DNA from 2 places in the Paraliobacillus zengyii genome. Region 1 is predicted to be linked to the other one. Evidence: a T-box and tRNA genes for the amino acid it is inferred to sense, from the RefSeq annotation. Region 1 holds a T-box; the other holds one or more tRNA genes.

Evidence for each region. The T-box of region 1 lies ahead of ileS (isoleucine--tRNA ligase). A T-box ahead of a tRNA ligase gene usually reads a tRNA of that ligase, here a tRNA-Ile.
Region 2: it has a tRNA-Ile gene. The T-box ahead of ileS (isoleucine--tRNA ligase) is inferred to sense a tRNA for this amino acid. The anticodon was not compared.

Annotation. Positions count from the first base shown of each region.
Region 1 is NZ_CP029797.1:1,628,770-1,632,254, reverse strand. Features, by position in the region: gene ileS (isoleucine--tRNA ligase) at 1-2,313, opposite strand, end outside; T-box leader at 2,387-2,614, opposite strand; gene DM447_RS08290 (DivIVA domain-containing protein) at 2,697-3,212, opposite strand; gene DM447_RS08285 (YlmH family RNA-binding protein) at 3,292-3,485, opposite strand, start outside.
Region 2 is NZ_CP029797.1:450,192-453,676, reverse strand. Features, by position in the region: rRNA gene DM447_RS02440 (16S ribosomal RNA) at 1-1,343, opposite strand, end outside; tRNA gene DM447_RS02435 (tRNA-Ile) at 1,440-1,517, opposite strand; tRNA gene DM447_RS02430 (tRNA-Gly) at 1,527-1,600, opposite strand; tRNA gene DM447_RS02425 (tRNA-Pro) at 1,627-1,703, opposite strand; tRNA gene DM447_RS02420 (tRNA-Arg) at 1,711-1,784, opposite strand; tRNA gene DM447_RS02415 (tRNA-Leu) at 1,853-1,939, opposite strand; tRNA gene DM447_RS02410 (tRNA-Lys) at 1,976-2,048, opposite strand; tRNA gene DM447_RS02405 (tRNA-Gln) at 2,164-2,238, opposite strand; tRNA gene DM447_RS02400 (tRNA-Asp) at 2,246-2,322, opposite strand; tRNA gene DM447_RS02395 (tRNA-Glu) at 2,363-2,434, opposite strand; tRNA gene DM447_RS02390 (tRNA-Ser) at 2,454-2,544, opposite strand; tRNA gene DM447_RS02385 (tRNA-Asn) at 2,547-2,621, opposite strand; gene DM447_RS02380 (SprT family protein) at 2,889-3,332, opposite strand; gene cmpA (cortex morphogenetic protein CmpA) at 3,414-3,485, shown strand, end outside.

The DNA.
Region 1 (3,485 bases):
GTGTGGAATGTGTTCCCAAACTTCTTCTGCTGTGTGCGAAAGAATCGGTGCTAATAGTTTAACTAAGCTAGTAACGATCTCATAATAAACTGTTTGAATACTTCGACGTCTTGAACTATCTTCAGCTTCGATATATAGTACATCTTTTCCAAAATCTAAATAAAATGCACTTAATTCAATCGAACAGAAATTGTGAATTGCTTGATTAACACTTGAGAAATCATATTCCTCATATGATTTTGTTACTTTTTTAATTAAGCTCTGTAAACGAACTTGCATATATTGATCTACTTCTTGCAAATCCTTATCTTTGATCGTATGAATAGCCGGATCAAAATCAGCGATATTTCCAAGCATGAAGCGGAATGTATTACGGATTTTACGATAACCTTCTGATGCTTGCTTAATAATTTCATCCGAAATACGAACGTCTGCTTGATAATCGACTGATGCAACCCACAAACGTAAAATATCAGCACCATATTGTTTCATGATTTTTGATGGAACAACCACATTACCTACCGATTTACTCATTTTTCTTCCTTTACCGTCTAAAGCAAAACCATGACTAATGATTGTATTAAATGGCGCTTTACCAGTTACAGCCACTGCTGTAGAAATTGAGGAATTAAACCATCCACGATATTGATCAGAACCTTCTAAATATACATCAGCTGGACGTTGTAATTCAGGACGTTCATTTAGAACACCTTGATGAGATGAACCTGAATCAAACCATACATCCATGATGTCCATTTCTTTTGTAAATGTATTTCCTGGACTCTGAACTGAAGTAAATCCTTCTGGTAATAAATCTTTCGTATCCCATTCAAACCAAATATTTGAACCATGTTCACGGAATAAGTTAGAAACATGTTGAATCGTTTCATCCGTAATAATTGGTAGACGATCTTCCCCGTAGAATACAGGAATAGGAACTCCCCATGCACGTTGACGTGAAATACACCAATCTTCTCGATCACGCACCATATTATAAAGACGCGTTTCGCCCCATTTTGGTACCCAGTTAACTCTGTTGATTTCAGCAAGAATATCTTCCCGGAAATCTTTAATTGATGCAAACCACTGATTTGTTGCACGGAAAATGGTCGGTTTCTTCGTACGCCAGTCATGTGGATACGAGTGTGTAATGAAAGTAAGTTTTAGTAGTGCCCCAACTTCCTCAAGCTTCTCAGTAATTTCTTTATTTGCAGCATCGTAAAATAATCCTTCAAATCCAGGTGCCTCGTCAGTAAACACACCCTTTTCATCAACAGGACAAAGAACTTCTAAGCCATTCTTCTTACCAATGATAAAGTCATCTTCACCGTGTCCTGGCGCTGTGTGAACAAGTCCAGTACCACTTTCAGTCGTAACGTGATCACCTAAAATAACTAATGAATCACGGTCATAGAAAGGGTGTTTTGCAACTAGATGATCTGCTTCTTGCCCTTTAAATGTTTGGACAACCTCTGTTTTTTCCCATTCTAGTGTTTCTTTCACTTGCTCGATCATTTCTTCTGCAACAATATACTTCGCATCATTTACTTTTACTACTGCGTATGTTAAATCAGGATGCAGTGCGATTGCTAAGTTTGCAGGAATTGTCCAAGGTGTTGTTGTCCAAATAATGAACTTCTCATCTCCTTGGAGCAAGTCACCTGGAATTTTTACATCAAAAGTCACGTAGATTGATGCTGAACGTTTATCCTGGTATTCAATTTCTGCTTCAGCTAATGCAGATTCAGACGATGGTGACCAGTAAACAGGTTTTAACCCTTTATAAATGTATCCCTTTTTCGCCATGTCACCAAATACTTGGATTTGTGCAGCTTCATATTCTTTTTCTAATGTAATATATGGGTTATCCCAATCTCCCCGTACACCAAGTTGTTTGAATTGAATACGTTGATTGTCCACTTGTTTTAGCGCATATTCAGCACACTTTTGTCTAAATTCAGCAATTGACATCTTCTTACGATTAACTTTCTTTTTAGCCAATGCTTGCTCAATTGGCAGTCCATGTGTATCCCATCCTGGAACATATGGCGCATGGAATCCTGACATTGATTTGTATTTAACAATAAAATCTTTAAGTACTTTATTTAAGGCATGACCCATATGCAAATCACCATTTGCGTACGGAGGGCCATCATGTAAAACAAATAGCGGTCTACCTTCTGTACGCGCTTGTACTTGTTGATACATGTTGTCCTCATCCCATTTTTCTTGCATTTTCGGTTCTTTATTAGGCAAATTACCGCGCATTGGGAATTCTGTTTTTGGCATTAATAGCGTGTCTTTATAATCCATTTTTCTTCCTCCTTGAATGATCGTAACATTACTTTTACTTATTTTTTTCAACAAAAAAAGCCCTCAAGATCCCTAAAGGGACGAGAAGACTCGCGGTACCACCCTTACTAGATAAAAACGTTCTTAAGATTTTTATCCGCTTAGCATCGTAACGTGATGGACACGTCCTACTTTACTCGAAACCTTTCAAGTAGGAAGCTTAAGGGTGATTTTAAAATAGATACTGTGTCAGGCTTACACCAACCCTAACTCGCTTATTAACAGTCTAAATCTATTCTACTTTCCCTTGCATTGCTTTTCTTTGTTATAGAAAATTAAATCTTATAAATTATAATAGCTTTAAGTTAATCCATTATATGTATTAACGATAAAAACGTCAAGTTTTAGTAACGATTTGTTTCTACTTCTTCATCATTTTCATACTCTTCATCCATACGTGTTTGGAATAAACCATCCCAATCGTCATTTTCAACTAATTCAAGTTGAGCTTCTACTAACATCTTCAAGCGTGTACGGAATACTTTTGCTTGTTTCTTTAATTCTTCTACTTCAATTGCTATACTTCTTGATTTTTGAAGTGCTTCATTAATAATACGATCTGCATTTTTTTCTGCTTCTTTAATAATGAGTTTTGATTCTTTATTCGCGTTTCCTTTTACTTCTTCTGCAGTCTCTTGTGCAATTAGAATTGATTTATTTAATGTCTCTTCAATATTAGAGAAATGACCAAGTCTATCTTTCATGTCTTCTACTTGATTCTTCAATTCCTTTTTATCCCTTATTACCAACTCATAATCTTTAATAATCTGGTCTAAAAATTCGTTTACGTCATCCTCATCGTAACCTCTAAATCCTCGAGAAAATTCTTTATTATGAATATCCAATGGTGTCAATGGCACATCGGCCACCTCCTTGTGAAGTTTTATAGCTTCTTTATATAATTCGACAAAATTAGTACAATTCCTGCTAAAATTTTAATTATTTTAGGATATCGTAATTTATTTGCGTTTTATTTTTTTTAGAAGTACCGAGTATTTCCTTCAATCTGCTTCTTCCTTTACCTCGCAAAGAAAATACATCCCCTTCTTCTACTACAAAAGCAATATCTTCGACAATTCTGAAGTTCACTTTTACAAGCTTCTTTTGAATTGCTTGTACTGCAGTTTGCCTTG
Region 2 (3,485 bases), 1.2 Mb from region 1:
TGAGAATGGTTTTATGGGATTTGCTTCACCTCGCGGCTTCGCTGCCCTTTGTACCATCCATTGTAGCACGTGTGTAGCCCAGGTCATAAGGGGCATGATGATTTGACGTCATCCCCACCTTCCTCCGGTTTATCACCGGCAGTCACTTTAGAGTGCCCAACTAAATGCTGGCAACTAAAATCAAGGGTTGCGCTCGTTGCGGGACTTAACCCAACATCTCACGACACGAGCTGACGACAACCATGCACCACCTGTCACGCTGTCCCCGAAGGGAACGCCCTATCTCTAGGGTTGGCAGCGGATGTCAAGACCTGGTAAGGTTCTTCGCGTTGCTTCGAATTAAACCACATGCTCCACCGCTTGTGCGGGTCCCCGTCAATTCTTTTGAGTTTCAGCCTTGCGGCCGTACTCCCCAGGCGGAGTGCTTAATGCGTTAGCTGCAGCACTAAGGGGCGGAAACCCCCTAACACCTAGCACTCATCGTTTACGGCGTGGACTACCAGGGTATCTAATCCTGTTTGCTCCCCACGCTTTCGCGCCTCAGCGTCAGTTACAGACCAGAGAGTCGCCTTCGCCACTGGTGTTCCTCCACATATCTACGCATTTCACCGCTACACGTGGAATTCCACTCTCCTCTTCTGTACTCAAGTTCCCCAGTTTCCAATGACCGCTTGTGGTTGAGCCACAAGATTTCACATCAGACTTAAAGAACCGCCTGCGCGCGCTTTACGCCCAATAATTCCGGACAACGCTTGCCCCCTACGTATTACCGCGGCTGCTGGCACGTAGTTAGCCGGGGCTTCCTCGTTAGGTACCGTCAAGGTACCGTCCTGTTAGAACGGTACTTGTTCTTCCCTAACAACAGAACTTTACGATCCGAAAACCTTCATCGTTCACGCGGCGTTGCTCCGTCAGACTTTCGTCCATTGCGGAAGATTCCCTACTGCTGCCTCCCGTAGGAGTCTGGGCCGTGTCTCAGTCCCAGTGTGGCCGATCACCCTCTCAGGTCGGCTACGCATCGTCGCCTTGGTAGGCCATTACCCTACCAACTAGCTAATGCGCCGCGGGCCCATCTGTAAGTGACAGCCAGGGGTGAAAGTAAACTTTCACCCTAGCCGCCTTTCAACTTCCCTTTAGGTAAAGAAAAGTGTTATCCGGTATTAGCCCCGGTTTCCCGGAGTTATCCCAGTCTTACAGGCAGGTTGCCCACGTGTTACTCACCCGTCCGCCGCTCAATCCATAAGTTTCACCCCGAAGGGATTCACTTATTTCATGCGCTCGACTTGCATGTATTAGGCACGCCGCCAGCGTTCGTCCTGAGCCAAGATCAAACTCTCCATAAAATGCGAGCTTGCTGCTCAAATACTTAACTAGCTTGTTGTTTCTACTTACTTAACATACTGTGTGTTTCGTTCAGTTTTCAAAGATCAATTGTTAAATGGTGGGCCTGAGTGGACTCGAACCACCGACCTCACGCTTATCAGGCGTGCGCTCTAACCAGGCTGAGCTACAGGCCCATTTTACAATGGAGCGGGTGAAGGGAATTGAACCCTCGACATCAGCTTGGAAGGCTGAGGTTTTACCACTAAACTACACCCGCATTATTAAATATATAAATTGTCCTCATGGTCGGGAAGACAGGATTTGAACCTGCGACCCCTTGGTCCCAAACCAAGTGCTCTACCAAGCTGAGCTACTTCCCGGTTATGATGCGCCCGAGAGGAATCGAACCCCTAGCCTTTTGATCCGAAGTCAAACGCTCTATCCAATTGAGCTACGGGCGCTCGTTAAAGCGACATATTTAAATATATCACAGAGCACCTAAAACGTCAATGATTTTCTATAGTCAACTTGGTGCGGTCGAGAGGACTTGAACCTCCACGGGTTATTCACCCACTAGGCCCTCAACCTAGCGCGTCTGCCGTTCCGCCACGACCGCATATATAATTGAGACAAAAGAAACAACTATATGTGATGAGCCATGAAGGACTTGAACCTTCGACCCTCTGATTAAAAGTCAGATGCTCTACCGGCTGAGCTAATGGCTCGAATTATAAAATACCAAATTTTAATTTTCTTTGTAACAATAGAAAATCCTTCGAAAACACTTACGTTCCAAAGGTTTTAATATAGTAGAAATATTTAAGTTTGCTTTATTTAAAATGGCTGGGCTAGCTGGATTCGAACCAGCGCATGACGATACCAAAAACCGTTGCCTTACCGCTTGGCTATAGCCCATAAATAATGGCGGTCCGGACGGGACTCGAACCCGCGACCTCCTGCGTGACAGGCAGGCATTCTAACCAACTGAACTACCGGACCAATAATTTTCGCAAAGCGAAAATATTCAAAATAATAAAAGTGACCCGTACGGGAATCGAACCCGTGATACCGCCGTGAAAGGGCGGTGTCTTAACCGCTTGACCAACGGGCCTTGATAAAATATATAAAAATGGCGGAGAAGGAGGGATTTGAACCCTCGCGCCGCTTACACGACCTACACCCTTAGCAGGGGCGCCCCTTCAGCCACTTGGGTACTTCTCCAATGGCTCCACAGGTAGGACTCGAACCTACGACCGATCGGTTAACAGCCGATTGCTCTACCACTGAGCTACTGTGGAATAATTAAATGTTTTCTTTGGCGACTTTTAAAATAATACTACAATTAACACCCTATGTCAATAACATTTTTCAAAACTCTCTATTAGTCTTTTCATATACTGTCGACACTCCTTATATTCTACTAAAAAGAATAGGAAGAGGTCAAGCTTCTTATATAAAAAAGTAGGTCTGTTTTTCAAATGCTTATATAATTTAACATAAAATCTTATTACTCGTCAATCTTTTAATTAAAAAAACCGCTACAAATTTAATAACTGCTCTCATTACTAGAGCTTTACTAACTTTCCTCTGCATTTACCGCAACGATACTTCTTAACATTAAGTATTCTTTTTCTAGGATAAGGTTGTTTACATGCTATGCACTCATATAAATGTAACGGATCCTCATTCATTGTAGGTAAAGGCTGACAATGACGAGGTGATCCAGTATTCTCTAGCAAACGCTTAAATTCTATATCGCCATGCTTATATCCTCTTCCTTCTATATGTAAATGATAATGACATAACTCATGCTTAATTATACCGCAAAACTCTTCTAATCCTAATTCCTCTAAATATTTCGGATTTAATTCAATCGACCTTTTTGTTGGAAGATACCTTCCACCAGTAGTTCGTAATCTTTTATTAAAGGAAACTTTATCTATATATGGCTTTTTAAAATAAGTAAGTGACAATTCGTTGATCAATCGTTCTAATTCTATTTGTTCCATCTACTATACCCCTCATTTATCACATTCAACTTATGTCCTACATATCTTATATCATCATAACCAAACCAAGGAGAAGATCATATGCCCAATTGGTTCAAAAAACAAATGTCGGACGCCTTTCAAGAAAAAAACTTAAGACAGATAAAAATCTTA